DNA from 2 places in the Mesorhizobium sp. CNPSo 4689 genome. Region 2 is predicted to be linked to the other one. Evidence: riboswitches for the same ligand, from Rfam matches in the RefSeq annotation. Region 2 holds a riboswitch; the other holds the start of a gene.
What was found. Region 2 has a riboswitch for S-adenosylmethionine ahead of metX (homoserine O-acetyltransferase MetX). Riboswitches for the same ligand answer to the same signal wherever they lie in the genome.
Positions count from the first base shown of each region.

Region 1: another riboswitch for S-adenosylmethionine. It lies ahead of AC04SI_RS02605 (O-succinylhomoserine sulfhydrylase); the one in region 2 lies ahead of metX (homoserine O-acetyltransferase MetX).

Region 1 is NZ_JBWLUZ010000001.1:564,327-579,564, forward strand. Features, by position in the region: gene argF (ornithine carbamoyltransferase) at 1-230, shown strand, start outside; gene AC04SI_RS02590 (Hsp33 family molecular chaperone) at 309-1,343, shown strand; gene apaG (Co2+/Mg2+ efflux protein ApaG) at 1,431-1,823, opposite strand; gene AC04SI_RS02600 (ceramide glucosyltransferase) at 2,054-3,202, shown strand; gene AC04SI_RS02605 (O-succinylhomoserine sulfhydrylase) at 3,243-4,430, opposite strand; SAM riboswitch at 4,485-4,562, opposite strand; gene AC04SI_RS02610 (2'-deoxycytidine 5'-triphosphate deaminase) at 4,646-5,740, shown strand; gene AC04SI_RS02615 (ABC transporter substrate-binding protein) at 5,837-6,610, shown strand; gene araD1 (AraD1 family protein) at 6,792-7,784, opposite strand; gene mmsB (multiple monosaccharide ABC transporter permease) at 7,986-9,278, opposite strand; gene mmsA (multiple monosaccharide ABC transporter ATP-binding protein) at 9,275-10,807, opposite strand; gene chvE (multiple monosaccharide ABC transporter substrate-binding protein) at 10,904-11,968, opposite strand; gene AC04SI_RS02640 (LysR family transcriptional regulator) at 12,263-13,252, shown strand; gene AC04SI_RS02645 (hypothetical protein) at 13,464-13,910, shown strand; gene AC04SI_RS02650 (putative sugar O-methyltransferase) at 14,031-15,218, opposite strand.
Region 2 is NZ_JBWLUZ010000016.1:99,861-115,098, forward strand. Features, by position in the region: gene AC04SI_RS20465 (lysophospholipid acyltransferase family protein) at 94-894, shown strand; gene AC04SI_RS20470 (LysE family translocator) at 920-1,540, opposite strand; gene AC04SI_RS20475 (aldo/keto reductase) at 1,636-2,583, opposite strand; gene AC04SI_RS20480 (gamma-glutamylcyclotransferase) at 2,705-3,241, opposite strand; gene AC04SI_RS20485 (DUF2125 domain-containing protein) at 3,365-4,363, shown strand; gene AC04SI_RS20490 (sugar kinase) at 4,373-5,296, shown strand; gene AC04SI_RS20495 (prephenate/arogenate dehydrogenase family protein) at 5,450-6,385, opposite strand; gene hisC (histidinol-phosphate transaminase) at 6,392-7,501, opposite strand; SAM riboswitch at 7,637-7,714, shown strand; gene metX (homoserine O-acetyltransferase MetX) at 7,792-8,961, shown strand; gene metW (methionine biosynthesis protein MetW) at 9,020-9,634, shown strand; gene AC04SI_RS20515 (DUF1330 domain-containing protein) at 9,660-9,980, opposite strand; gene AC04SI_RS20520 (glycosyltransferase family 2 protein) at 10,306-11,241, shown strand; gene AC04SI_RS20525 (DUF1194 domain-containing protein) at 11,298-12,098, opposite strand; gene AC04SI_RS20530 (ABC transporter ATP-binding protein/permease) at 12,182-14,008, opposite strand; gene AC04SI_RS20535 (class I SAM-dependent methyltransferase) at 14,133-14,903, opposite strand; gene gloB (hydroxyacylglutathione hydrolase) at 15,009-15,238, shown strand, end outside.

The DNA of each region.
Region 1 (15,238 bases), on a different contig from region 2:
GTCAGGAGCACCGTGCCCGTGGCCACAACGTCTTCCTGCCCTATCAGGTCAATGCGGCGCTCATGGCCAAGGCGAAGCCCGACGCGCTGTTCATGCACTGCCTGCCGGCGCATCGCGGCGAGGAGGTCACCGACGAGGTGATCGACGGGCCGCATTCGGTGGTGTTCGACGAAGCCGAGAACCGGCTGCACGCCCAGAAGGCGGTTTTGGCCTGGTGCCTGGGCGCTTGATCTCCGGAGGTGTGATGCCTATCTGCGGGCCATCACGCAAATTGAGCGCGTTTCGGTGCATGTGCCCCTCCGGGCCGCATGGCCGCGCGCCGGAGCTTTGTCATGTTGGAAACCCGTCAAGTGACTGAACACCACCCTCAACTCGGCGAATTCGGCTATGCCGGCGACGATCACGTCGTGCCGTTCGAGGTCGCCCCGCTCGACGTGCGCGGCCGGACCGTCCAGCTCGGGCCGATGCTCGACGCCATCCTTGGACGCCACGAATATCCCGAGCCGGTCGCCCGCCTGCTGGCGGAAGCCTGCGTGCTGACGGTGCTGTTCGGCACCTCGCTCAAATTCGAGGGCAAGTTCATCCTGCAGACCCGCACCGACGGGCCGGTCGACATGCTGGTGGCGGATTTTTCGACGCCATCCGCGTTGCGGGCCTATGCACGCTTCGACCCCGACCGGCTCGAGGCGCTGACGGCTGCCGGCGAAATCTCGCAACAGACGCTGCTCGGCAACGGCGTGCTGGCGCTGACCATCGATCAGGGCGCGCACACGCAGCGCTATCAGGGCATCGTCCAGCTCGACGGCGAGACGCTGGAAGAGGCCGCGCGCACCTATTTCCGCCAGTCGGAGCAGATCCCGACCGATCTCAGGCTTTCGGTTGCCAAGCTGGTGACGCCGGGCATCGGTGGTCCCCGCGAGCAATGGCGCGCCGGCGGTCTGTTGGCGCAATTCCTGCCGCAGTCGCCGGAGCGCATGCGCGTGCCGGACATTTCCGGCGGCGACGGCGATCCGCGCGACGAGGTCCATGACCCGGTCGATAATTCCTGGCAGGAGCTGCTGGCCCTGCTCGGCACCATCGAGCCGACCGAGCTTATCGATCCGACGGTCGGCGCCGAGCGGCTGCTTTACCGGCTGTTCCACGAGCATGGCGTACGTGTCTTCGGCGGCGTGCCGGTGGCCGACCAGTGCTCCTGCTCGCGCGAGAAGATCCGCGGCATCCTCGAAGGCTTCTCGGCGCAGGAGATCAAGGACAGCACCGAGGATGGCGGCATCCATGTCGCCTGCGAGTTCTGCTCGACGCAGTACGACTTCGACCCGGCGGAATTCGCGGCGGCTCAGTGACGTAACTCCTTCTCCCCGTCACTATACGGGGAGAAGGTGCCGGGCAGGCGGATGAGGGGCGGCGCGAACTTTAGACCGCTTGCTCCCTTAATTCACCGTCCTGCGCGTGCCCGGCAGATCCAGCGAAAACGCCGGGATGGCGATGTCGAACGTCTCGCCCCGCTTGTTGCGCATCGTGTAATGGCCGACCATGATGCCGGACGGCGTCGAGAGCGGGCAGCCGGACGTATATTGGTAGCTGTCGCCGGGGTTGAGTTCGGGCTGATCGCCGACGACGCCGGCGCCGCGTACCTCCTCGACCCGGCCAGTGCCATCGGTGATGTGCCAATAGCGCGACATCAGCTGCACGAACTCGTCCGACTGGTTGTCGATGGTCACGTGGTAGCCCCAGACATAGCGGTTCTCCGACGGATCCGAGCGATCCTCGAGATAGAACGGCCTGACCTGCACTTCGATGTTGCGCGTAATGGCGCGGTACATGAGCTACTCCAAACAGTCCTGGCGGAAGTCTCGGTGCACTCTTTGACTAGGTCAACGGAGCGCGGCGCCTGTCTCTTCCGTCTTTGTGCGCACCTGCCGCCAAACAATGTCATTTGAGTGACACATGACAATGATGGTGTGCACGGACCGTGCCGGGCGACTCAAGCGCTCTGTCGACCTGTTCAAAACGGCCATCTTCCGGCCGGCTTTTCCGGAGTGACCAGATCTCGATGGAACTGATCGTCATCGCCGCCGCCGTGCTTTCGACAGCCCTCATTCTTTCAAATCTCGCCGGCATCCTGCTTGCGGCCTTCAGGCTGAAGCGGCCGCGCACGCTTGCGCGGCCCCCCGGCAAGGCGCCGCCGGTGTCGATCGTCATCCCCTCGCGCGGCGTCGAGCCGTTCACCGAAGAAACGCTTCAGCGCGCCTTCTCGCTCGACTGGCCGCGCTACGAGCTGATCTTCTGCGTCGCCCACGCCGACGATCCGGTGGTCAAGCTGATAAACAGGGCGATCGTCCGATTTTCGAAGGTGCCGGCCCGGCTGCTGGTCGGTGACGACCGCATCAGCGCCAATCCCAAGCTCAACAATTGCGTCAAGGGTTGGGAAGCGGCGCGCCACCACTGGGTCATCCTTGCCGATTCCAACGTGCTGATGCCCAGGGACTATATCCAGCACTTGATGGCGGCGTGGCGGCCCGACACCGGCCTTGTCTGCTCGACCCCGGTCGGCTCGCGGCCGGACGGCTTCTGGGCCGAGGTCGAATGCGCCTTCCTCAACACGCTGCAGGCGCGCTGGCAGTATACCGGCGAGGCGCTCGGCCTCGGCTTCGCCCAGGGCAAGAGCATGCTGTGGAAGAAGCCTGTGCTCGACGCCAATGGCGGCATCCGCGCGCTGGCCGCCGAGATCGCCGAGGACGCCGCCGCGACCAAGCTGGTCAACGGGCTGGGGCTGCGCGTCAATCTTGTCGCTTCGCCTTTCGAGCAGCCTCTGGGTGAGCGCCGTCTCGGCGAAATCTGGTCGCGCCAGGCCCGTTGGGCGCGCCTGCGCCGCGTCACCTTTCCGCTGTTCTTCGCTCCCGAAATCCTGACCGGCGTGGCCGTGCCATTGGTGCTGGCGCTGGTCGCGGCCGCCGGTGCCGGCATCAGTCTGCCGCTCACCGCGCTCTGCGTCCTGGCGCTCGCCTATGTGCCGGAATGCGCGTTGGCCTGGGCCAAGGGCTGGTACCTGTCGCCGCGCATCATCCCGGCGATGATGGTGCGCGACGTGATGCTGCCGGCGATCTGGGCGCGCGGCTGGCTCGGCGGCGCCGTCGACTGGCGCGGCAATGCGATGACCATCCGCACCAAGGCGATGACCGAACTGGAAGAGGGCGCCTGAGCAACGCTCAGGCGTTTGTCCAAATCGCAGTCTGAACCCTTTACTTGGCTGATTTGAGCGCCTGCTCGACATCGGCGAGCAGATCGTCCGCATCCTCAAGTCCGACCGAAAGCCTCAGCGTGCCCGGGCCGATGCCGAGTTCGGCGCGCGCCTCGTCGCTGAGGTTCTTGTGCGTCGTCGTCGCCGGATGGGTTATCAGGCTCTTGGCGTCGCCGAGATTGTTGGAGATCAGCACGATGTCCAAAGCGTTCTGGAAGGCGAACGCCGCCTGCTTGCCGCCCTTGACGTCGAGGCAGATCAGCGTCGAGCCGCCCGTCATCTGCTTCCTGACGATATCGGCCTGCGGGTGGTCGGCCCGGCCCGGATAGATGACGCGGGCGATTTCCGGGCGTTCGGCGAGGAAGTCGGCGATCTTGCCGGCGCTTTCCGTCTGCTGGCGCACCCGCAGCGGCAGCGTCTCCAGCCCCTTGAGCAGCGTCCAAGCGTTGAAGGGCGACAGGCTGGGGCCGGTGTGGCGGAAATAGTCGTGCAAATTCTCGTCGATCCACTTCTTGTCCGACAGGATGACGCCGCCGAGGCAGCGGCCCTGGCCGTCAATATGCTTGGTCGCCGAATAGACGACGATGTGGGCGCCGAGCTGCAGCGGCTTCTGCTGCAAGGGCGTGGCGAAGACGTTGTCGACGATCAGCCTGGCGCCGATCGAATTGGCGAGCGCAGCGGCGGCGGCGATGTCGACCACTTCCAGCGTCGGGTTGGTCGGGCTTTCGAGGAAGAAAAGTTTGGTGTTCGGCTTGACCGCCCTTTCCCAGTTGGCGATGTCGGTGCCGTCGACCAGCGTCGCCTCGATGCCGTATTTCGGCGCCAGCGTCTCGACCACCCAGCGGCAGGAGCCGAACAAGGCACGCGCCGCCACGATATGGTCGCCGGCCCTGGCGCTGCACAGAAGGGCTGCCGTCACCGCCGCCATGCCGGAGGCGGTGGCGCGCGCGTCCTCCGCACCTTCCAGCGCGCACATGCGCTTTTCGAACATGTCGACGGTCGGATTGGCATAGCGCGAATAAATGAAGCCGGGTTCCTCGCCCTTAAAGCGGGCTTCCGCGGCCTGTGCCGTCTCGTAGACATAGCCCTGGGTAAGGTACATCGCCTCGGAGGTCTCACCGAAGCCGGAACGCAAGGTCCCGCCATGCACGAGTGCCGTCTGAGGTTTCCAGTCGCGCTTCTTGGTCATTGCTCTGTCCCAAACACAAAAAACCGGCCGCGAAAGTCGCAACCGGTCCATACGGCCTTGCGGCCAACGGTCCTTTAGCGACTTGTTTAACGTGGCTGCAAGCCGACCGGCCAAATCACCACGGGATAACGACCCTTTAGACCCGCACCGCGCTTGCGTCAATTGCCGGCTTGATTAAGAGGTTTGTACCAGCGGTGTTGCAGCGGAGCCAGCCTTTGCGGCGAACAGGCATTCTTCCCGATCAGGACATTTCCGCGCTCTTCCAGTCAGGCGCGCTGAAGTCGCCGCGCGCTCTCGACGCGGACCAGATCCAGCCGGCCAGCCTCGATCTCAGGCTCGGCGATAAGGCCTGGCGCGTGCGCGCCTCCTTCCTACCCGGCCCCGATCATCAGGTCGCCGACAAGCTCGCGCGGCTGCAGCTGCACGAGATCAGCCTCACCGAGGGCGCGGTGCTGGAAACAGGCTGCGTCTACATCGTGCCGCTGCTGGAAAGCCTGGCGCTGCCGTCGGACATTTCTGCTTCCGCCAATCCGAAGAGCTCGACCGGACGGCTCGATATCTTCACCCGCGTGATGACCGATCGCGGCCACGAGTTCGACAAGATCGCCGCCGGCTATCATGGTCCGCTCTATCTCGAGGTCAGTCCGCGCACCTTTCCGATCGTCGTACGCGCCGGCTCGCGGCTGTCGCAGATCCGTTTCCGCACCGGCAACGCGCTGCTGTCGGAAAGCGAATTGCGCGACCTGCATCATGCCGAGATGCTGGTGGCCACCGAGCCGCCCAACATTTCCGGCGGCGGCATTGCACTGTCGATCGATCTCGATGGCGACAAGGACGGGTTGGTCGGCTATCGCGGCAAGCACCACACCGGCCTGATCGATGTCGACAAGCGTGCCGCGCAGGACGTCGTCGATTTCTGGGAGCCGCTCTACAAGAGCGGCGCCGGCGAACTTGTGCTCGATCCGGACGAGTTCTACATCCTCGTGTCGCGCGAGGCGGTGCATGTGCCGCCTCTCTATGCCGCCGAGATGACGCCTTTCGACCCGCTGGTCGGCGAATTCCGCGTTCACTATGCCGGCTTCTTCGATCCGGGCTTCGGCCATTCGGCGGCCGGCGGCACCGGCAGCCGGGCGGTGCTCGAAGTGCGCAGCCATGAAGTGCCCTTCATCCTCGATCACGGCCAGATCGTCGGGCGGCTGGTCTACGAGCACATGCTGAAACGGCCGCAGGCGCTCTACGGCACCGATCTCGGCTCGAATTACCAGGCCCAGGGCCTGAAACTATCCAAGCATTTCCGCGCCGCGCGCTGATCTTTCCGCCACCGCCAGACCGTGCTTGCCTGACCGGGCGTGCCATGCTTGGCTGTGCCTCAGCCCGTCGAGGTGACGGAAATAAAGGGGAAGACCATGCAAATCTCGAGATGGATCCTGTCGGCAGCCGCAACTGCCCTGCTGACGCTCGGCGCCGGTTCGTTGCCGGTGCAGGCAGCGGAGAAACTGAAGATCGGCACCGAGGGCGCCTATCCGCCGTTCAACACCATCACTCCGGACGGCAAGGTCGTCGGCTTCGACGTCGACATCGCCGATGCGCTGTGCGCGCAGATGAAGGTCGAATGCGAAATCGTCACCCAGGACTGGGACGGCATCATTCCCGCCCTCCAGGCCAAGAAGTTCGACGCCATCATCGCCTCTATGAGCATCACCGAGGAACGCAAGAAGCAGGTCGCCTTCACCAACAAATACTATACGACGCCGCTTGCGCTGGTCGCTCCGAAGGACAGCGAGCTGACCTCGACCGACCCAGCAGCCCTTGCCGGCAAGACGGTGGGCGCCCAGGCATCGACCACCCAGGCCGATTTCGCCCAGGATGTCTACGGCAAGGCCGGCGCCGAAGCCAAGCTCTACCCGACCCAGGAAGAGGCGATCACCGACCTGCAGAACGGCCGCCTCGACGCGGTGATCTCTGACAAGTTTGTGCTGGTCGACTGGATGAAGAAGGCGAGCGACGGCTGCTGCAAGATGGTCGGCGACGTCAAGGGCACCGAGACGCAGGCCGGCATCGCCGTGCGCCTCGACGACACCGCACTGCGCGACAAGCTCAACGCGGCCATAGACGCCATCGTCGCCGACGGCACCTACAAGAAGATCCAGGCCAAGTATTTCGACTTCGATATTTATTGAGAGGTTGAAACTGCCAATCTCCCCCTTGTGGGGGAGATGCCCGGCAGGGCAGAGGGGGGCGCGAAGGATCGCCCTCGCCCACGACAGCTGAAGGGCAGGTGCTCTCGATTGAGACGCTGGAGGGACAGCGCCCCCCTCTGGCCTGCCGGCCATCTCCCCCACGAGGGGGGAGATCACGCCTTCACAGCGCCTTCACCGCCACCTTCACCGGCTTTTCGATCTCGAGCGGGTTGCGCAGCGGCAGGCCGAAATCCCCGGCTTCGATCTCGAAAATATCGCCGGCCTCGGTCCTGATGCCGTCGGCGAAGGACAATGTTGCCGTGCCGAACATGTGCACATGCACGTCGCCGGGCTGGCGGAAGGCCGAATATTTGAAATGGTGGTGCTCGAGATTGGCGATGGTGTGCGACATGTTCGCCTCGCCCGACAGGAACGGCTTTTCCCAAAGCAGCTTGCCGTCGCGAACGATGCGCGATGAGCCCCTGACGTCGGACGGCAGGTCACCGATCAGGATCTCTGGCCCGAACGAGGCGTTGCGCAGCTTCGAATGCGCCAGGAAAAGATAGTTCACACGCTCGGTGACATGGTCTGAAAACTCGTTCGACAGCGTGAAGCCGACACGGAACGGCGCGCCGTCGTCGCCGATGACGTAGATGCCGGCGATCTCCGGCTCCTCGCCGGCATCCTGGGCAAACGCCGGCGACATCAGTGCCGCGCCCGGCGCTACCGCCATCGTGCCGTTGCCCTTGTAGAACCATTCCGGCTGCACGCCGGTCTGGCCCTTCGCCGGCTTGCCGCCCTCCAACCCCATGCGGAACATCTTCATGGAATCAGTGAGCTGCTCCTCGCCGTCGGTGCTGAGCTTCTTGTGCATGGAATCGCGCGTCGCCGCCGAGCCAAGATGGGTGAGCCCCGTGCCGGTGAGGTGGAGATGCGCGGGATCGGGATGGTTGATCGGCGACAGCAGGCGCCCCTTCTTGTAGGCGGCGTCGAGGTCGACGGCCTCGCCAAAACCCTTGCGCTCGATCAGCGCGGCGAGCCCGGTGCCCGTGCGCGCGGCTTCCATGGCCAGCGAATAGACGCTGCGGGCGCCGTTGATGATCCGGGTCTTGCCGCCATTGCGGGCGACGACGCGGATCGTCTCTGCGTCGTCGAGGATCTGGGAGATCAGCATGATATACCCTCTCTCTGGTGCCTTGGCCCGGCCGCCTGCATGGCAAACCCTGACCTGCACGGCTCGGGACCAATCCGCGCCGCGGGTGAAATTCTTCGTCCGGATTGCGCTCGCAGGCCTGGTCCCTCGGGGGACTTCTGTGCATCGGCGGGTTGCCGACGGCCGCGATGTGACCCGTATGCCTTCCTGCTTGCCTCGCCCTTAACCCTTGTTCTTGTTGTAGACGTCGAAGACCACGGCGCCGAGCAGCACCAGGCCTTTCACGACCTGCTGCCAGTCGACATTAACGCCCATGATCGACATGCCGTTGTTCATGACGCCCATGATGAAGCCGCCGACCACCGCGCCGATCACCTGGCCGACGCCGCCCATGGCTGAAGCGCCGCCGATGAACACCGCTGCGATGACGTCGAGCTCGCTGCCGAGGCCCGCCGCCGGAACCGCTTGTCCGAGCCGCGCCGCGATGATCAGGCCGCCAAGCGCCGACAATACGCCCATATTGACGAACACCATCAGCGTCAGCCGTTCGGTCTTGATGCCCGACAGCTGTGCTGCCTTGGCATTGCCGCCCATCGCATAGATGCGGCGGCCGATCGTCATGCGTTTGGTGACGAAGACGAACAGTGCGATCAGCACGCCCATAACCATGAGAACGATTGGCAGGCCCTTGTAGGTGGCGAACTGGTAGACCAGGAGCAGCGCCAGCGCGCTGGTCACCAGGGTCTTGACGACGAACAGCGTGAAGGGCTCGGCTTCATAGCCGTGCTGCTCGCGCGTGCGCCGTGCCTTGAGCCCGAAATAGGCATAGGCGAGCACGGCGATGAGACCGATCACGATCGTCGTCATGTGCAGCGTCAGGCCGCTGCCGACGATGGTCTTGCCGGCGGCGTTCACCGTCGGCGGGATCAGCACCAAGGGGCCGATCAAATCCGGAATGAAGCCGGAGCTGAGCGCCTTGAAGCCAGCCGGAAGCGGCCCCACGGACGATCCGCCACCCAGCAGCGCCTGGCAGATGCCGCGGAAGATCAGCATGCCCGCCAGCGTGACGATGAAGCTCGGTATTCGGTGATAGGCGATCCAGTAGCCTTGCCCCGCGCCGATCAGGCCGCCGATGATCAGGCAGACGATCGACACCACCAGCGGATTGCTTAAGGGGCCAAGCGGCCAGATGACCATCATCATCGCCGCCAGCGCGCCGATGAAGCCGGCGACGGAGCCGACGCTGAGGTCGATATGGCCGGAGACGATCACCAGCAGCATGCCCAGCGCCATCACGATGATGAAGGAGTTCTGCTGGACCAGGTTGCTCAGGTTCACCGGCTTGAACAGTGTTCCGGACGTGGTGAACTGGAAGAACACCATGATGGCGATCAGCGCCAGGATCAGGCCGTACTCGCGCAAATTGGTGATTAGCGCAGAGACGGCCACGCGGGGCCCCTGCTGCACATCTTCGGCGACGCCGCTTTTCGGCGCGGGAGCGCTTTCGGTGCTCATGATGCTTTTCCTTCTCCCCGGACGATGGCACGCATTATCTTTTCCTGGCTTGCGTCGCTTGCCGCCATTTCGCCTACGATGCGCCCTTCGTTCATGACGTAGATGCGGTCGGTGATGCCGAGCAGTTCGGGCATCTCCGACGAGATGACGATGATCGCCTTACCCTCGGAGGCGAGACGCGCGATGATGGTGTAGATTTCATACTTGGCGCCGACGTCGATGCCGCGCGTCGGCTCATCGAGGATCAGCACCTCCGGATTGGCGAACAGCCATTTCGACAGCACCACCTTCTGCTGGTTGCCACCCGACAGATTGCCCGTCATCTGATAGACGCTGGACGAGCGGATGTTAGTCTTGGCCTTGTAGTCGTTGGCGACGGCCAGCTCGCGCATATCGTCGATCACGCTATGACGCGACACGCCGCTGAGATTGGCCAGCGTGATATTGTGCTTGATATGGTCGATCAGGTTGAGGCCGTAGGTCTTGCGGTCCTCGGTGACATAGGCGATGCCGTGTTCAACCGCCTTGCTCACCGAGGAGACGTCGATCGGCTTGCCCTTGAGCATCACCTCGCCGGTGATGCGGCGGCCGTAGGAGCGGCCGAACAGGCTCATCGCGAATTCGGTGCGTCCGGCGCCCATCAGCCCGGCAATGCCGACCACCTCGCCCTTGCGGACGTCGATATCGATACCCTTGATCACCTGCCGCTCGGCATGGAGCGGGTGATAGACCGACCAGTTCTTCACCTGGAGCACGGTCTCGCCGATCTTGGGCTCGCGCGGCGGATAACGGTCGTCGAGCGAGCGGCCGACCATCGAGGTGATGATGCGGTCTTCGCTGATATCCTTCTTGGCAAGTGTCTCGATCGTGCGCCCGTCGCGGATGACCGTGACCTTGTCGGCGACCCGGTTCACCTCGTTGAGCTTGTGCGAGATAAGGATCGAGGTCATGCCTTGGCGCTTGAATTCAAGCAAAAGGTCGAGCAGCGCCTGGCTGTCCTTTTCGCTGAGCGACGCCGTCGGCTCGTCGAGGATCAGCAGCTTCACTTCCTTGCTGAGCGCCTTGGCGATCTCGACCAGCTGTTGCTTGCCGACGCCGATATTGGTGATCAGCGTCTTGGGGTCCTCCTTGAGGCCCACCTTCTTGAGCAGGGCGCTGGTACGCGTCTCGTTGGCATTCCAGTCGATGACGCCGAATTTGGCGTGCTCGTTTCCAAGGAAAATGTTCTCTGCGATCGACAGCATCGGCACCAGCGCAAGTTCCTGGTGGATGATGACGATGCCCTTGTGCTCGCTGTCGTGGATGCCTTTGAAATGGCATTCCTCACCGCGGTAGACGATCGCGCCCTCATAGGTGCCGGACGCGTACACGCCCGACAGCACCTTCATCAGCGTCGACTTGCCGGCGCCGTTCTCTCCGACCACGGCATGGATCTCGCCCTCCTCGACGCTGAGGTTGACGTTCGACAGCGCCTTCACGCCGGGGAACGTCTTGGTGATGTCGCGCATCTCCAAAATCGTCGAGGTCATCAGGAATTCCCTCCGAGGCCGGCAAACAATACCGGGCTCGCTGGTTAACGAAAAGGGGCCCTGCGTTGCGCAGGACCCCTGATTTTGCAACCGAGATTACTTCAGTTCGTCGGCCTTGATGTAGCCGGAGTCGACGACCAGCGCCTGGTAGTTCGACTTGTCGACCTCATGCGGCGTCAACAGGATCGAGGGGACGACCTTGACGTCGTTGTTGTAGGTCTTGGTGTCGAGACCGTCCGGCTTGCCGCCCGACAGCACCTTGTCGACGAGTTCGACGGTCGACTTGGCCAGTTCGCGGGTGTCCTTGAACACGGTCGAGTACTGCTCGCCGGCGATGATCGCCTTGACCGAAGCGGTCTCGGCGTCCTGGCCGGTCACGACCGGCCACGGCTGGTCGGCGGTGCCGTAGCCGACGGCGCGCAGCGAGGCGATGATGCCGCGCGACAGGCCGTCATACGGCGACAGCACGCCATCGACGCGGCTGCCGTCCGAGTAGTTGGCGGACAGCAGGTTGTCCATGCGGGCCTGCGCGGTGGCGGCCAGCCAGCGCAGCGTGCCGACCTTGTCCATGCCCGTCTGACCCGACTTGACGACGAGGGTCTTGTTGTCGATCAGCGGCTGTAGCACCGACATGGCGCCGTCGTAGAAGAAGAAGGCGTTGTTGTCGTCCGGCGAACCGCCGAACAGCTCGATGTTGAACGGTCCCTTCTTTTCCGGAATGCCGAGGCCCTTGAGCAGCGAATTGGCCTGGATGACGCCGACGCCGAAATTGTCGAAGGTGGTGTAGTAGTCGACGTTGGCGGTCTTCTTGATCAGGCGGTCATAGGCGACGACGACGACGCCCGCGTCAGCGGCTTTCTGCAGCGCGTCCGACAAGGTAGTGCCGTCGATCGAGGCGATGATCAGCGCCTTCGGGCCCTTGGTGATTTCGTTCTCCAGCTGGCTGAGCTGGTTCGGAATGTCGTCCTGCGCGTATTGCAGGTCGACGGTATAGCCGAGCGCCTCGAGCTGGGACTTCACGGCATCGCCGTCATTGATCCAGCGCTGCGAGGTCTTGGTCGGCATCAGCACGCCGACCAGGCCTTCGCCTGCATGCGCAGGCAGCGTCATGGCCGCGATGCCAAGGGCCGCCACGGCGGCCAGTGTCTTGATGATTTTCACAGTAACTCTCCCTGGTTGATGGACGCGACACCTCGGGGCTTCGCGGGCCGCGCAGTCGAGCAGAAGCGCAAGCGCGCTGCTGTCGTCTATCGATCTCCGGTATCCTCCCAATCGGCCCTGGGACGCAGATTTCAATCGATACGATTTTCCTCGTCATCGACTGGCACGCCCCAGGACGCGCGAAGGGTGTGTCCCTTTGACATAACTGTCAAATGCGATCTTTGATGATTGCTATACCGAAACTGATATATGATTGAAAACAGATCGATCCTTCGACGGGAACAGGCGACAATCATGGCGGCATTGCGAAATCCTTCTGGAATTTCCGGTAGTTACGACGAGCTGCCGGGCGACGGCGAAACCCTGCTGCGCAGCGGCCTGAGCCTACGCCACATGCGCATGATCGCCGCACTCGATGATCACGGCCGGGTGAGCGCGGCCGCGCAGGTGATGAACATTTCACAGCCCGCCGCCTCGCGCATGATCGCCGAGATGGAGGCGGTGCTCGACGTCAAGCTGTGCGAAAGGCTGCCGCGCGGTATCACGCTGACGCCCTACGGCAAGGCTCTGGCCCGGCGCGCGCGCTCGATCCTGCTCGAGATGCGCGAGGCCGACCGCGAGATTTCCGAACTCAAGGCGGGCAAGGGCGGTTCGGTGTTCCTCGGCGCGGTGACGGCGCCGGCGATCGAGCTGGCGGTGCCGGCGATCCGCGAGATCCGCCGCATCTACCCGCGCATCGAGATCACCATGCAGGTCGAGACCTCCAACGTGCTGGCGCGCGAGCTGATCGCCTCGCGCCATGATTTCATCATCGCGCGCATCCCCGACGACCTCAATCCGCGGCTGTTCGAATCGCGCGTCATCGGCGTCGAAAAGGCCTGCCTGATCGTGCGACGCGGCCACCCGCTGAGCATGGGCAAGGCGGTGCGGCTGGAGGACACCGCCGCCTATGACTGGGTCTTCCAGTCGGGCGGCTCGCCGCTGCGCCAGGCGATGGAGAGCAATTTCTTGAACCGCAACATCGCGCTCCCGGACCGCATCCTCAACACCAGCTCGCTGCTCTTGACCCTGGTCATGGTGGCGCAGTCCGACGCCATCGCGCCGGTGTCGATCCAGGTGGCGAAATTCATCCAGAGCCCGGAAGGGCTGGCCGGCGCCATCGACGTCGTCCAGACCGAGTTCGACATCGAGGTCAGGCCCTACAGCCTGATCACGGTCAAGAACCGCGTGCTGTCGCCGGCCGCCAAGATGCTGCACGACTTCATTCTTAGGGAAGTGGGATAAACGCTGGAGCGGATGGCGGTAGTCCTTGGACGTTTCCCAAAACCCGGACAACAGATGAAGCGGTGACGCTCTGCGCCAAAGGCTGGAGCACGTGGCGGGGATCGAGCTCGCGCTAGTGTAACGGAACCGATCGGAAGGTTGATTAGCGTTGCCTTATGTTAACCATCTTGATGCTAGCGTTGGCGCCGCGAGACGAACGCGAGATCACAAGATGGACAAAGATCTGATGCCCGCACGGATGTTGACGACCAGGGCGATTGGGTTCTTCGCCGCCGTCCTGATGGCGCTGCCCGTGAACGCGGAGACCGTGAGCGGCAATCCCGGTGGCCAGATCGTGAACTTCGCTTTGCATGTCGCCGAACTGCGCATCGCCGAGGAGCCAGTGAGCTTTGACGGGGCATGCGACAGCGCCTGCACGCTCTACCTGTCCCTGCCCGCCGAGCAGCTTTGCGTTACCCTGGACGCATCCTTTGGCTTCCATCTGCCCTATGGCGTCGGCGCTCGGCAGAATGTGGTCGCCGCCAACTACCTCATCTCGCAATACCCCGATTGGGTGCGGCACTGGATCGAGGAGCATGGCGGCCTGTCGCACACGATAATGCGGATGGGAGCCGAAGAGGCGGCAAAGCACCTGCCCCTGTGTGGAGTGCTGGCGTGAACGTGGTCGCAGTGGCGCTGTTCGCCTTCGGACGCTGGAGCGGGTAGAGGAATCGAACCCTCGCGTTCAGCTTGTGATCGAAGACCATCTCGTCCTTTGTGTCCATGGCCGACGCCGGCGCTACCACGTCAGAACCTCTTCGACATATCCACGTCGCATCCAGTATGGATACCTCAATCCCCGAACATCGGGATCATTTGCGTAAAGCGATCGTACCGTATTCTGGTTGACTTCGTGGTTGATTGAAAGGAACGTATTCGTGTTCTTTCGAGCAAACCGCCAATATGCCTCGGCGGTTTCTTGCGACATCTCCGTCAGAGAGTCGACGTTGACGATCAGGTCATATCTTTCATCGATTTGATCGATCGCCGTAGCGGGCACTATACGAACCGGTGCAACTGATTCTTCCCCATGCAATCGAATACGCGACGTGCCGAGCGTCCGGCCGAGGAATGAAGCCTGCGCGGCATTGGTCAGGGGAATGTCAATGATTGTGTAATCCTTGATCCCAAAGAGGTCGGCAAAATAGGCTGTCCTGCCCAGCCCCGCTCCAATCTCCAGAACTTTGAAATTTGCTCGGCTTCTTGAGATCTGTCCAATTCGCCATGCCTGGTAGACCGCTTGCAACGCGCGGAACTCCGCGATTCCCCGCTTTGTGCTGAGCCCGATTTCATTTGGAAATGGATTGGGGAATTGCAGCTTGATGCTGAGCGTCTCGTCGATATCATCCAGTATCTGGTCGGCGCTTCGCGCATTGGCGTAGTTGGCGCCGACATCTGCAGGCTGCATTTCCGGATAGGTCATACGACGCGCACCAATAGCTTCGGCAAGGCTGTTCAACATATCCATCAGCCACATCGCGTGGAGTTTTTGCCACGATATGGTGCCGTTGAGACGGCGGACGACGAATTCGTGCGGTTCAACCTCGCCGGGCGGGGCTTTCGCAATATCGTCAAAGCCCCAGAAAAATGCTGTCTCGCTGGGGCGACCCAGCACACGCGCGGCTTTGTCGGCATTGTCTCCAAGCAGGGCGTTGTGAACGTCGGCCTTGATACTGAACAAGGAGTGATCCCAAGCCGAACTTGTCGGCACAAACGCCGCATATGCCCCGCGATACGCTGCCGTAATTCGGTCAACGAGACCGCTGTCATCCTGGGCCCCGACGTGCGGCGATTGCGCTAGGTCAGGAACGTCACCTAATGGCATGCGGCTCAACAGCCACGCGAAATATTCTAAGGAATGTTCTTCTTCCACGGTTTGGACTGGCACACTCTCGGGGTTGGAAAACCAGCGCTTTAGGAATTGCATGTGTGACGGGGCTCCCCTGT
Region 2 (15,238 bases):
GCGCGCAAGCCCGGGATCATTCCCGGCATCGCGTTTCCTTTTTGCCCGCGCTTGGTGTAACCAACGCACACCTCCTCACCGGGCCCTTCCCGCATGCTCTACATCCGCTCGCTGGCGTTCAACCTCGTCTTCTACGTCAACCTGATCGTCCAGATGGTCCTTTGGACCCCGTATTACTTCCTCTCGCCGCGCCATCGTGCCTGGTTCGTGCCGAAATTCTGGTCAGGCACCTGCATGTGGCTCTACGACAAGATCGCCGGCACCAAGAGCGAGATCACCGGCCTCGAAAACCTGCCCGAGGGCTCGTTCATCCTGGCGCCGAAGCACCAGTCGTTCTGGGACGCGATCGCCTTCTTCCCATTCTTGCAGGACCCGCTCTACATCCTGAAGCGGGAACTGACCTGGATCCCCTTCTTCGGCTGGTACATCATGAAGATGCGCATGATCCCGGTCGATCGCGGCAGCCGCTCAAAGGCGCTGAAGGCGGTGGTCTCCGCGACCAGGGAAGAGATGGCGCGCAATCCGCGCCAGCTGATCATTTATCCCGAAGGCACGCGCCGCGCGCCGGGCGACGAGCCGGCTTACAAATATGGCATCGTCGAGCTCTACACCCAGCTTGGCGTCCCCGTGGTGCCCGTGGCGCATGTTGCTGGCCTCTACTGGCCACGCCGCAAGTTCCTGCGCTACCCCGGCACCGTAAAGGCGCGCTTCCTGCCGCCGATCCCCGCAGGGCTCGACAGGGAAGAGTTCATGGAGCGGCTGATCGGCGAGACGGAAGCTGCCTGCGACCAAATGCTTGTTGAGGCCTCGCGCGCGCCAAACCCGCCGCCGATGCCGCCGACGGCAGTCAAGCGGCTGGCAGAACTCGGCGCGGCGAACAAGGCGAAGGCCTGATCCCCAGCCATCCCGCCCGGTCGGCTCACGGCCACGCCGCCAGTGCTGTGGTCAGCACCAGCGTTGCCGCGAACGCCAGATTGATGATGCGCGAAGCCAGCGGCTGACGCAGGAAGCGGGCGAAGGCCGCCCCGGCGAGAAGCCACAGCGCATGGATGGCGACGATCATCAAGGCCAGGACCGCCAGCCTGGCCGGGATGCCGAGATCCCCGGCTCCCGATGAAGCGCCGGCGAGCACGGCGGCAATCGCCACATAGGCTTTCGGGTTGGCGACGGCGAGCAGGAACCCGCCGAGGAACGTGGGACGGTCAGCGCCACTTTCACGCCCGGTCAGCGGCGGCGCGGTCGCTATTTTGTAGGCAAGGTAGAGGATGTAGGCGGCCGAGGCGATCGCCAGCAGCGGCGCCAGTCCCGGCATCGAGGCAAGCACCGCCATGATGCCGGTGGCCACCACCAGCAGCACCGCGATCGTGCCGATGACGATCCCCGATGCGTAACGGAGCGAATCGCGCAGGCCGAAGGCGGCGCCTACGGCGGTGACGCTGATCGTCGCCGGGCCTGGACTGCCCATGACGACGGTTGCCGCCAGCACCAATGCGAGCAATTGCTGCCACTGCTGCGTATGCGAAAGAACCTCTCCGGCCATCTCGGCTTCCCGCATCTTGCCACGATGCGAAAACGCTATGACAGGCAGCGCGGCGCGTCTTGAACGATCGTGCGTCGGTGAAAGGCCGCCGGCGGCTATGCACTCGCCTCGTCCAGCGCGGCCATATCGTCCACGCCGAGCCTCAGCGAAGCGGCGCGTACCAGGCTGTCCATCTGGGCGAGCGTCGTGGCGCTGGCGATCGGCGCGGTGATGCCCGGCCGGGCCATCACCCAGGCCAACGCCACCTCCGCCTGCGTAGCCGAATGACGCTCGGCCACGGCATCGAGTGCGCTCAGGATGCGCATGCCGCGTGGATTGAGATAGTCCTTGACGCCTCCGCCGCGCTGGCTTTTGCCGAGGTCGGCCTCGCTGCGGTATTTGCCGCTCAGAAACCCCTTGGCGAGACCGTAATAGCTGATGACGCCAATGTCCTCCGCGAGGCAGAGATTGCGCAGCGGACCATCGAAGGATGAGCGGTCGTAGAGATTATAGGCAGGCTGCAGCACTTCGTAGCGCGGCAGGCTGCGCAAGCTTGCCACGTCCAGCGCCGCGCGCAACTGGCCGGCATCGAGGTTGGAGCAGCCGGCATGGCGGATCTTGCCCTTGGCGAGCAGGCTCTGGTAGGCGCCGAGCGTTTCCTCGTAAGGCGTCGCCGGATCCGGCCAATGCGACAGATAGAGGTCGATCACATCGGTCTGCAGCCGCTTCAGCGACTGGTCGACCGCCTTTTCGATATAGGCAGCAGAGAGATCCCGCCTGCCCTGGCCCATGTCCGAGCCGACCTTGGTGATGACGATGACCTCGTCGCGGTTGCCGCGGCTTTTCATCCACTTGCCGATGATGGTTTCGGATTCGCCGCCCTTGTTGCCGGCATGCCAGCGCGAATAGGCGTCCGCCGTATCGATGGCGTTGAGGCCGGCGCCGGCAAAGCGGTCGAGCAAGTCGAAGGACGTCTTTTCGTCGGCGGTCCAGCCAAAGACATTGCCGCCCAGAACCAGCGGCGCGATGGAAAGGTCGGTACGACCGAGACGGCGTTTCTGCAAGATTGGCTCCGTGATGCTGGTATGGGACGGGCGAAAACCCGAGGGTTCGGGGCTGGAGCTAAGCTAGGTCTCGTCATGCCAAGGTCAAAGGCCTGGCTGCTCTTTCCTGCGGGCCAGCGCTTCACAAAGGCGCGAGGCGCCGGGCCACCTCTTCCAGCCAGTGGTCGCTTATGCCCAGCGCCTCCAGATGTTCCAGCGTGCTGAGCAGATAATCCTCGTTCCTGCCGGACTGGCCGACGGCGCCGCGGACAATATCAGCCGCATGCGCCGCGTCGAGCCCGCCGGCATACTGCTCATGCGCGCGGTCGACGATAAAGGCGACCGCGCTCACCGTCTCGCCCCCGCTCGTGCCATTCTTGTCGAGGCGGATATCGAGCTGCCGTTCGAGGTAGACGCTCGTCACCAGTTCGCGCTCCCGCAGATAGGTGAGCACCTCGTCGCGCAGCTCGCCGGGCACGCGAAACGCCAGCCCGACACAGGAGCCGCCACGGTCGAGGCCGAGCACAAGGCCCGGCCGCGCGCGCGTTCCGCGATGCACGAAGGAGTAGACGCAGAGCGACCGGCGGTAGCCGTAAAGGCGGGCGCGCCGCGTTTCGACATGCGCGAATCCCGGTCGCCAGATCAGCGACCCATAGCCAAAAACCCAAAAATCGCCCATATCGCCAAGCCTGATTGCACGAGAGTGACGACACTGCATCGGAATCGGTGCTTTTTCCGTCTATCTGCTTGTTGCGTAAACGACAGTCCACCCGCAACAGGCGGCGTTAATGAAAGCTGCAGCATGACGTCAAGTGACGAGCGCCCGCCGAACTTTCGCCGCCGGCTGTTCTGGCTTTTCGCTTTCATCGCCGTGCTGTTCGCCATCTACAGCGGCGGCTGGTTCTATCTGGCCGACCGCGTCAGGAGCGAAGCCGACAAGGCGGTGGCCGCGCTCAACGGCAACGGCATCGAGGCCGGTTGCTCCAACCTGACCGTCAGCGGCTATCCGTTCAGCTTTGCCGTTTCTTGCGACACCCTGGCCTATGAGGACGACACCAGGAATGTCGCCGCCTCGACCGGCAGCTTCAATGCCGTCGCGCAGATCACCCGGCCTCTGTCGCCGGTCGCCGACCTGCGCGGGCCGCTCAGGACCTCCGTGCCGGGCATGACACCGCTCTGGATCGACTGGGACAGACTGCGGGCAGACGTGAAGCTCTCCTGGCCGCTGCCGCGGCGCATTGCGCTGAAGGCCGAGGGCCTATCCGGCCAGACCGACCCAGCCGACGACACGGATCCCGTCTCGCTGTTCAGCGCCGGGACGGCGGCGGGGCAATTGCAGCCCGATGGCCAGGACATCGCCTACACTGGAAGCGTCGGCGATCTCGAGATCGACGCCAACGCCATCGGCGGCCGCGTACTGCCGGCGCTCGACGGCAGCGGCGAGGCGACGCTAAAGAACGGCGTCGCGCTGATCGGAAAGCAGGTAAAGAGCCTGCGCGGCCAGGCCGTCGACATCGCCAAGCTGGACCTCTCGTCAGGCACGGCGCGCGTTACCGTCTCCGGGCCTCTGTCGGTCGATGCCGAGGGCCTGATCGATGCCGATCTGACGATCAGGCTGAAAGATCCCAAGGCGGTGGCGGCAATCCTCGGCGCCGCCATCCCCGAGCGCAAGAGTGAGATCGAGCAAGGCTTTGCCGGCCTGGCGATGCTCGGCAACGAACCGTCGATGCCGCTCAGGATCGTCAAGGGCAAGGCATCGCTCGGCTTCATTCCGCTGGGCAAGATCAAGCCGGTCGATTAGGAACAACGAATGAGCAGACCGGTAAGGCTCCTGAGCGTTGGCGCGCTGACGCTGGACACCATCCTTCGTCTCGACACGCTGCCCATGCATCAGGGCAAGTTTATCGCCTCCGACGCTGCCCAGATGGCCTCGGGCATGGCTACCAGTGCTGCTTGCGCCGCGCAGCGGCTCGGCGCCGATGTCTCGCTGTGGGCAAGTGCGGGTGACGATGCCGTCGCCGACCAACTCATTGCCGGCATCGAGGCCGAAGGTGTCGACTGCGGCTTTGTCCGGCGCGTCAACGGCGCGCGTTCGGCACTGGCCGCGATCCTGGTCGACGCCCATGGCGAACGCATCATCGTTCCCTTTTACGACCCGAAGGCGCAGGCCGATCCCGAGAAATTGCCCGCCGATCTTTCCGGCTTCGACGCCGTGCTGGTCGACGTGCGCTGGCCGGGCGCCGCCGCACTGGCCCTGACCTCGGCGCGGGCGATGGGCCGTCCGGCGATCCTCGATGCCGACACCGCGCCGCTGGAGGTGCTGGAACAGCTGTTGCCTTTAGCCACGCACATCGTCGCCTCGGAGCCGGCGGCACGCATCGTCTGCGGCCAGGCGCTGGATCCGGAGACCGCCTGCGCCGATCTCGCCAGCCGTACCGATGCCTTTGTCGCGGTTACCGGCGGAGCACAGGGAAGCTGGTGGCATGACCATTCGACCGGCTGCGTGCGCCATGTCGCGGCGCCGAGGATCAAGGCGGTGGACACGCTCGCCGCCGGCGACGTGTTTCACGGCGCCTTTGCCGTCGGCATGGCGGAGGCGATGCCTCCCGAGCAGGCCTTGCGCTTTGCCAGCGCTGCCGCCGCGCTCAAATGCCAGCGCTTCGGCGGTCGGCTGGGCGCGCCGGACCGGGCCGAGACGCTGGCGATGATGGCGGCCCACTGGCCTGCGTCATGATAGCCTCAACCAAGGTCCGTTGAGACTCTGGTCAGGCCGAGCCGAAAATGTTGGTTTCCGAGAACCGGAGCGGAGCGTACTTGAAGTACGTGAGCACCGGAAGCGCAGGAGACCGCCATTTGCAGGCCGGCCTCACCTGAATATCAATTGACCTTACCCCTTGGCCGGGTGCTCAACCGCCTGCCGGCCGAAATCCGGCACGTCGATGTCCTGGCCGGCCTCGATGATCGAGCGGCGCACGGCACGGGTGCGGGTGAACAGGTCGAACAGCTTTTCGCCGTCGCCCCAGCGGATCGCCCGCTGCAGCGAGGCAAGATCCTCCGAGAACCGCGCCAGCATTTCGAGGATGGCGTCCTTGTTGTGCAGGCAGACGTCGCGCCACATTGTCGGGTCGGAGGCGGCGAGACGGGTGAAATCGCGAAAGCCGGAAGCCGAATACTTGATGACTTCGGATTTGGTCACCGACTGCAAATCGTCCGCGGTGCCGACGATGTTGTAGGCGATGATATGAGGCAAATGCGAGACGATGGCCAAAGTCATGTCGTGATGCTGCGGGTCCATCGTATCGATGTTGGAGCCGCAGCGCCGCCAGAACTCCGACAGCTTTTCCAATGCAGCCGGATCAGTACCTGGAACCGGTGTAAAGATGCACCAGCGATTGTCGAAGAGGTCGGCGAAACCGGCGTCCGGCCCGGATTTTTCCGTGCCGGCGAGCGGATGGCCGGGAATGAAATGGACCCCCTCCGGCACATGCGGATGCATCTGCGCGATGACGGAGGCCTTGGTCGAGCCGACATCAGTGAGGATGGCGCCCTTCTTCAGTGCTGGCGCGATTTCTTCGGCGATCGCGCCGGAGGAGCCGACCGGCACCGAGACGATGACCAGATCGGCATCGCGCACCCCTTCCTTCGCATCGGTGGTGTAGGAATCGCCGAGGCCGAGTTCCTGCGCCCGCGCCAGTGTAGTCGGGCTGCGCGTCGCGATGGCGACATGGCCGGCCAGCCCCTCGCGGCGGATGACGCGGGCCAGCGACGAGCCGATCAGGCCGATGCCGACCAGCGCGATTTTTTCGAACAGCGGTGATGTCATGGCGTTCTAGCTTTTCAGGAATGTCGTCAGGGCGTCGATGACGCCGCGATTGGCTTCTTCGGTGCCGATGCTCATGCGCAGTGCATTGGGAAAGCCGTAGCCGGAAACGCGCCGCAAGATGAAGCCGCGCGCCGTAAGATAGTCGTCCGCGGCCGCAGCCGAATGCTTCTTGTCGTCGGGAAAGTGGATCAGCAGGAAATTGCCGACGCTCGGCGTTACCCTGAGCCCGAGCTTTGTCAGTTCCTCGCTCAGCCATGTCAGCCATTTCTCGTTATGCACCACGCTGCGCTCGATATGGCCGCGGTCGCGGATGGCGGCGATGCCGGCCTCGATCGCCGTGGCATTGACGTTGAAGGGGCCGCGAATGCGGTTGATCGCATCGACAATGTGCATCGGACCATACATCCAGCCGATCCGCGCCCCGCCAAGGCCGAGCTTGGAGAAGGTACGGGTCATGACCACGTTCTCGGCGCTGCCCGCCAACTCGATGCCGGCTTCATAGTCGTTGCGGCGCACATATTCGGCGTAAGCCGCGTCGAGCACCAGAAGCACGTTTTTCGGCAGGCTGGCATGCAGGCGCCGCACTTCCTGGAATGGCACATAGGTGCCGGTCGGGTTGTTGGGATTGGCGAGGAACACGATCTTTGTGCGCGGCGTCACCGCCGCCAGTATCGCATCGATGTCGGCGCGCTCGTCGGTTTCCTTGACCGCGACCGGTGTTGCACCGGCCGACTGGATGTAGATCTTGTAGACCATGAAGGCGTGTTCGGTAAAAACAGCTTCATCGCCAGGCGCCAGGTAGGTCTGTGCCAGCAGGCCCAAAATCTCGTCGGAGCCGTTGGAGCAGATGATGTTCGCCGCATTCAGTCCATGCACCTCGGCGATCGCCTCGCGCAGCCGCCTGGCGGTGCCGTCGGGATAGACGTCGAGCTTTGCCGCGACTTCGCGCGCGGCCTCGATCGCCTTCGGCGATGGGCCGAGCGGGTTCTCGTTCGACGACAGTTTGTAGACCTTGGCAACACCGGCCGGCGCCGTGCTCTTGCCTGGCACATAGGCGTCGATGTCCATGATCCCCGCGCGGGGCGTTGGCCGTGCCTGATCCGGTCTCTTGTTCATGTCTAACAAATCCATCGAGATTTCTTCCGCCGGAAGCCGCAGCGGAAATACTAGCCGTGGCCCGGAATGTCGAGAGCCGGCAGTGGCGCGAGTGGCCGGCCGTTGACGGCAAGGCGCGCGAGTTCTAGAAGAATGTGACAGTTCCGTGGTGATTTGGCCGGTCGGCTTGCAGCCACGTTAAACAACTCGCTAAAGGGCCGTTTGCATCCTGTAACCGGCTTTGCGAAGGCATTGCCGGTTTTTTTATTGTCCGCCGCCGGCCGGACGATGCGTACTGCAAGAGCGATATGATGGCCGTTCCGCGCCCTGGAAGAACCAACAACGAGATCGACGCACCGTCGAGCCCGGTGTTGCGGTTCGGCGCCGACAAGCCGCTGAAGCTCGACGCCGGCACGCTTTTGTCGCCGTTCCAGATCGCCTACCAGACCTACGGTACGCTGAACGACGCGCGCTCCAACGCCATCCTCGTCTGTCATGCGCTGACCGGCGACCAGCATGTCGCCAGCACCAATCCGGTGACCGGCAAGCCGGGCTGGTGGGAGGCGCTGATCGGCCCCGGCAGGATCATCGACACCAACCGTTTCTTCGTCATCTGCTCCAACGTCCTCGGCGGCTGCCTAGGTTCCACCGGCCCCGCCTCGACCAATCCGGCCACCGGCAAGCCCTACGGGCTCGACCTGCCGATCATCACCATCCGCGACATGGTGCGGGCACAGCTTATGCTGGTCGACCATTTCGGCATCGAAAAACTGTTTTGCGTGCTCGGCGGCTCGATGGGCGGCATGCAGGTGTTGGAATGGGCCTCGACCTATACCGAGCGCGTCTTCTCGGCGCTGCCGATCGCCACCGGCGCCCGCCATTCCTCGCAGAACATCGCCTTCCACGAGGTCGGTCGGCAAGCCGTGATGGCCGACCCGGACTGGCATGGCGGCAAATATTTCGAGCATGGCAAGCGCCCGGAAAAGGGGCTCGCGGTGGCGCGCATGGCCGCGCACATCACCTATCTGTCGGAAGCAGCACTTCACCGCAAGTTCGGCCGCAATCTGCAGGACCGCGAGGCGCTGACCTTCGGCTTCGACGCCGATTTCCAGATCGAGAGCTACCTGCGCCATCAGGGCATGACTTTCGTCGATCGCTTCGACGCCAACTCCTACCTCTACATGACCCGTTCCATGGATTATTTCGACCTCGCCGCCGACCATGGCGGACGGCTGGCCGATGCTTTTGCCGGAACGAAGACGCGCTTCTGCCTGGTGTCCTTCACGAGCGATTGGCTGTTCCCAACCGAGGAGAGCCGCTCGATCGTGCACGCGCTGAACGCCGCCGGTGCCTCCGTCTCCTTCGTCGAGATCGACACCGACCGCGGCCACGACGCCTTCCTGCTCGAGGAACCGGAACTGTTCGCCGCCATCAACGGCTTCATCGGCTCGGCCGCGCGAGCGCGAGGGCTCAGCGCATGACCCCGAAAAGTTGCAGACTTTTCGGACCGGAATCATGCGCCAGGCAGGAGGCGAAGCCATGAGTGTAAATCGCGCCCAGCGCGTCGACCTCGAAGTCGTCGCCGGTCTCATCCCGGCGCGGTCGCGGGTGCTGGACGTCGGCTCCGGCGACGGCCTGCTGCTCGAATTGCTGCAGGCGACCAAGCAGATCGACGGCCGCGGCCTGGAACTGTCGCAGCGCGGCGTCAACGAATGCGTGGCGCGCGGCCTCAGCGTCATCCAGGGCGACGCCGACACGGACCTCGAATTCTATCCCGACAAGGGTTTTGATTTCGTCGTCCTGTCGCAGACCCTGCAGGCCACCCGCAACCCGAAGCTGGTGCTCGACGAGTTGCTGCGGATTGGCAACCGCGCCATCGTCTCCTTTCCAAATTTCGGCCACTGGCGGGTGCGGCTGTCGCTGTTCGTCAAGGGGCGGATGCCGGTGACCAAGGACCTGCCCTATTCCTGGTACGACACGCCAAACATCCATTTCTGCACCATCCGCGACTTCGTCAATCTGTGCGAGGAGCTCGGCGCCACGGTGGAAAGGGCGACCGCTCTCGACGCCAACGGCCAGAAGATCGGCCTGTCGATGCCGTGGTGGTTCTGGAATTTCTTCGGCCAGCAGGCGGTGTTCCTGCTGAAGCGATGATCTTGGCCAGCTGCCGGCCACGCAGCTATTCCAGAACGTCGGTGGCCTTGTGGGGATGCTCGACGCCGTCGACGAAGATGACGTCGGACTGCGAGTTTTCGGTGCGCAGCGCCAGGATCGCCTGATAGGCGGGCGAGTCATACCACCGGCGTACATGGTCACGGTCGGGGAATTCGATGACGATCAGATGTCCCGGCCAGGTATTCTCGACGACCTCTACCGCACCGCCATGCACCAGGAAGCGGCCGCCGAAGGGTTCCAGCGTGGCGTCGATCTTGTGCAGATATTCGACAATCTCAGGTCCCAATGTGGCCTGGCGCATATGGGCAACGGCGTAAGCGGTCATGGCTGAACTCCTCTTTTGCAACCGCGGCAGTCTTGCCGACATGCGGTAGGCAGGTCGATTACGTGACAGGTAATAGCGGCAGCTATTTCCCTAGGCGGGCAGTTGAATCGACTCTCATTCCTTCCGGATGAGCTTGCCAGCCAGCAGACGGTGTTGCAGTTCAGGCGCGGCTTGTGAAATTCGACGGGCGCACGGCTTGCCTGCCGACAGTCGGGATGACACAGGCTTTTCTTTTTTGTACGGTCGAATCGAACGCAATCCCGGGGTGGTATGGAAGGCGGCCATCAAATCTATCCGCACATCGCAGAACCTGGGGCATAGCCGCATGGGCAAAACCATCGACCCGGCCCCCCTTATCACGGTGATCACGCCGACCCACAATCGTCGCGACCAGGTGGTGCGCGCGGTGGAAAGCGTGCTGGCGCAAAGCCTTACCCAGTTTGAGCACATCGTTGTCGATGACGGCTCGACTGACGCCACGGCCGCGGCCCTTGCCGCCATCCGCGATCCACGGCTGGTCTATGTCGGTGCGAAATGGCGCGGCGCCAACGCTGCCCGCAACGCCGGCATCGAGCGTGCGCGCGCGCCGATCGTGGCCTTCCTTGATTCGGACGATGTCTACCTGCCGGACCGGCTGGAGCGGACGCTGGCGCGTTTCGACGAGAACCCGTCGCTGGAAATCCTCATCAGCTCGTTCGTCTCGGTGAAAGGCGGCCGCAGCACCAAATGCGTCAATCGCGAAGCGTTCCTGACCCGCAGTTCGCTGGAGAAGGCGCTGGTCGGGCAGACGATCTTCATCGCCGGCTCGGCGATTACCGCCCGCCGCGAATCCCTGCTGGCGATCGGCGGTTACGACAGCGACATCGCGCGCATGCAGGATCGCGAATTGCTGCTGCGATTTGCCCGCCGCAGCGGGGCGCTGCTGTCCGAGGACATCGACTGGAAGAAGTATAATTCGGAGAATTCGATCTCCGGCCGCCGCGACGGTTATGTCGAAGCCTACGCAAACCTGATCGACAAACACCCTTACATCGCCGATCGCTATCCCGACGTCCCGCCCTACATGATCGCGCGCCAGATCATCGCCGATGCGATGAAAGGCAGGGTTTCCCAGGCATTCGCCGGCTATCTGGCCAACCGGTCGTCGAAAGCGCTGGGCTACTCGCTGCCGCAGCTGTTGCGCGGCTATGTCGGTGGCCGGCGCTGGCGCCGCGATCTCTACGATGAGTTCCGCGAGAAATACGGCACGCGGCCGGCCTGAACCACCCCGAACCGGAGGTTCGGGAAAGCTCAAGGTTCATCGATCGAGTTCCGGGTTCATCGATCGAGTTCCGGAAAATACGGGTCTGAAAAAAACCGCCGGTCGCGCTCGCCCTGCAGGCAGTCGATGGGAGGCGCGGCGTCGATCCGGACTGTCGTCGCGTTGGCTATGCCGCTCACTTCGAGGATGAGCTTGCGCCGAATGGCGGTCGAAAATTCTGAAGCTGCGTAGATCGGCAGCACGAAGGACCCAGGGCCGCCGGTGACGCATTGCTCATAATAGCTGTCGAGATGGCTGAAGGTCGGCGAAGGGCTGATCAGGATCGGCAGGCCGTTGATGACGATGCCCTTTGCCAGCGCCGCATCGCGCGTCGCGGTGACCGGCGGGCCGATATTGTTGGGGCCGTCGCCTGAAATGTCGATAACGCGCCGCGCGCCAGCGAAGACGGTCTTTTCGAAGAGATCGGCGCCGAAGGCAAGTGCGCCGGAAATCGAGGTGCCGCGAAAGCTGCGGAACGGGCGGGCCGCGATCCTGTCGGCGAAGGCGTTGGCGCTGTCGCTGCCGTCGATGATCTGCCAGGCGAGGATGGCGTCGTCGCGGACGGTGCCCGCCCACTCGAAATAGGTCAGCGCAATGCGCCCGTTCGTGCCCGAACGCACCGCCTTGATGAAATCCGGATGCCTGAGCGCCTCGACATAGCCGGCACGCTGCAGGGCGAACTCCTTCTCGTTCATCGACAGCGAGATGTCGACGGCCAGCACCAGTTCGACATCCACGGCAATCGCGTCGGCCGGCACAGGCAGGGGTGCTGCCTGGGTACAGGCGAAACAGGCAAGCAGGCTGAGCATGTCGAGCATGGCTGCGTGCGTCCGAGTGATGCGGACAATTTTCACCGCGATCGCGGCAAAATAAAGCTTACCGGATTGCGTCTTCGGCGAGCCTACTTCTTCCGCCTTGCGGCGGGCGGCGGCGGCTCGATGGCGCCGGCTCTGACGCGGGCCGGCTTGAGCGCCGATCCGCCGGTATCCTTCACGATCGTCAGCGAGCGCGGGAAGAACTGGTTGTTGTGCTGGCCGCGGCCGATATTGAGGATGGCGGCGTCGGGCAGGCGCCGCGCCAGCATCGACAGCACCTGCCTCAGCGTCGCGCCGTCGAACGTATCCAGCGCCTCATCGATGATCACCCATTTCGGTCGCCTGAGCGCAAGCCTGGCAATAGCCAGCAGACGCTGCTCTTCATCGGCCAGCTCATGCTCCCAGCGCGCCGAGCGGTCGAGCGAGGATGCAAGCCGCTCGAGACCGGCCTCGGCCAGCACCGCCGCGATCTCGGCATCCTCGACCGGTGCCGTGCCATTGGTATGGTTGAGCACCTCGCGCAGCGTGCCGAGCGGGAAATAAGGGGTTCGCGGAACGAAGATCGGCGCCTCGCCGGCCGGCATGCCGATCCGCCCGCTGCCCCATGGCCAGAGGCCGGCAATGGCGCGAAAGAACAGCGTCTTGCCGGCGCGCGGGTCGCCGGTGATCATGACGCGCTCGCCGGGGTGGATCTCGACATGCGGCTCGGCGAGCTTTGTGCACCCATCCGGCGAAGCGACCTCGAGCCGCTCGAAGCTCAGCTTGCCATCCGGGTTTTCGCCGAAGACGATGCGCTTTTCCTTGTCGTGGAGGATGTCGGTTTCGCCAAGCGCGATGCGGAAATCGGCGACGCGCATCAGCGTCGCCCGCCAGTCGGCGATGCCGCCGATGTTGTTGATGAACCAGCGCAGCGAGGAATGCACCTGGTTGAAGGCGCCGACCGCCATCATCAGCCCGCCGAAGCTGATATCGCCGGCGAAATAGACCGGCGACGCGACCAGGATCGGCGCCACCACGGTGATCCAGCCATAGGTGTCGGTGACCCAGGACAGGTTGATCTGCGCGCTGTAGATGCGCTTCATGGCGCCGAGCACCGTGCCAAGATCGAGCTCGAGTTGCCGCCTGGCGTCAGCCTCGCCATGCGCCAGCGCGATGGCGTCGACATTTTCGTTGACGCGAACCATCGAGAACCTGAGTTCCGCCTCGCGCGTGTAGCGATCGCTGTTGAAGCGGATCAGCGGCCGTCCGACCAGCCAGCTCAGCCATGAGGCGATGCCGGCATAGAGGATCGCCGCCCACACCATGTAACCCGGTATCGCTAGCGAACGGCCGCCTATGTGGAAGACGAAGCCCGAGGACAGCGTCCACAAGACACCGATGAAGGACACAAGCAGGATGAAGGACTGCAGCAGGCCGACACCGAGATCGGTCGACAGATCGGACAAATGCGCGGCGTCCTGCTGCATGCGCTGGTCGGGATTGACGCCGATGGCACCCGCATGCGCCAGCCGGAAGGCGCGCGCCGGCCGCATCCATTCATCGATCAGGTCAAGTGTCAGCGCCTGTCGCAGCTTCAGCCGGATCGTCTGGTTGAGCCAGGTCTGGCCGACGTTGAGCACCAGCAACCCGCCGGCAATTTCGGCAAAGACGAGAAGCTGGTGCAGGAAGCCCTGCATGTCGCGCCGCGCCAGCGCATCGTAGAAGGGCTGGTTCCAGCGGTTGAGCAGAACCTGCCCGATCGCGGTCGCGACAATGACGGCCACGATGCCGATCGAGGCCCAGACGAGTGGCTTGCGTACCGGCGAGGTCTTCAGCGCCTGCCGGATCGTCTTCAACTGGTCGCCGAGGCTGCTGGCTTCGACCGACACGGCGGCCTGTCCCGCACCGGCTATGACATCCGCTTGATCCGCCATGCGCGATATCCCTGCATTCGGAAGAGTGGTGGAGCCGATCAGAACCATGACCGGCCATGTTCAGGCGGCGGCACCGCACTCGACAGATAGGGAGTGACAAAGCCCGGGTCCGATCACGAACGCGTCACCCGCCCGGGGAAGCCGCCTCACCGCCGCGCGACCGGCCGAGCCTGGTCGCGCCTTGCGGCGAGAGCACCGGCACGAAGACGCGGCGCGATGCACGCTGGGCGACCGGTACACCCTGATAAAGCCGCTTCTGCGCCTCGACCACGATGACACCGGAAAAAATCGGCCAGAACCGCCGGCCGGCGCGCTCCAGCACATTGTGGAACCGCATCATGAAGCGCCGGGGCGACGGCGGAAAGAACAGCGCGTCGGACCATGCCGCCGGGGTGAAATGCGCCTCGCGCAGCAATTCGGTGAGCTGGCCGCGCGAGAACGGCCGGCCATTGCCGAACGGCGTATGCTCGAAACGCGCCCAGACGCCGCGGCGGTTGGGCACGACGATGACGACGCGGCCGGCTGGCGACAGCACCCGCCAGATCTCGTTCAGCGTCTCGCGCGGGTTCTCGACATGCTCGAGCGAATGGACGAGCAGCATGCGGTCGATGCAGGAATCGACCAGCGGCAATTCCTCGTCGAAGACCAGTGCCGTCGCCGTCGGACCCGTCGCCGGCCAGACCACCGCGCCCTGCGTTGCCGGCATGAAGGCAAAGACGCGCTCGGCATCGGCGCCGAACCGCTCCAGCCACGGCAAGGTGTAGCCGAGGCCGACGAGCCGCTCATTCGGCACCGCGGCCCATATCGAGGACAGCGCCATGGTGATCGAGTGTTCGGCAAGCCGGCCGAGCGTGGTCGAATAGAAGGAACGGAGATCGACGATATCGGAATGCATGGCCGGGACGGTAGCCGCGATATCCGCCGAGTTCAACAAAGCTCAATTCCAGATGACATTGGCCGGCAAGCGCCCTATGTCTGCGGCGACAAATGGAGAGATGCGATGCCGGTCGAAATCGAACAGTTCATGTGCCGCAGCGACAATTTCGGCGTTTTGGTGCACGACCCAAAAAGCGGCCAGACCGCGATCATCGACGCGCCCGAAGAGGCGCCGATCCTGGCCGCGATCCAGCGCACCGGCTGGACGCCGACGATGATCCTGACCACCCACCACCATGTCGATCATGTCGAGGCCAACCTGGCGCTAAAAGAGCGTTTCAAGCTGCGCATCGT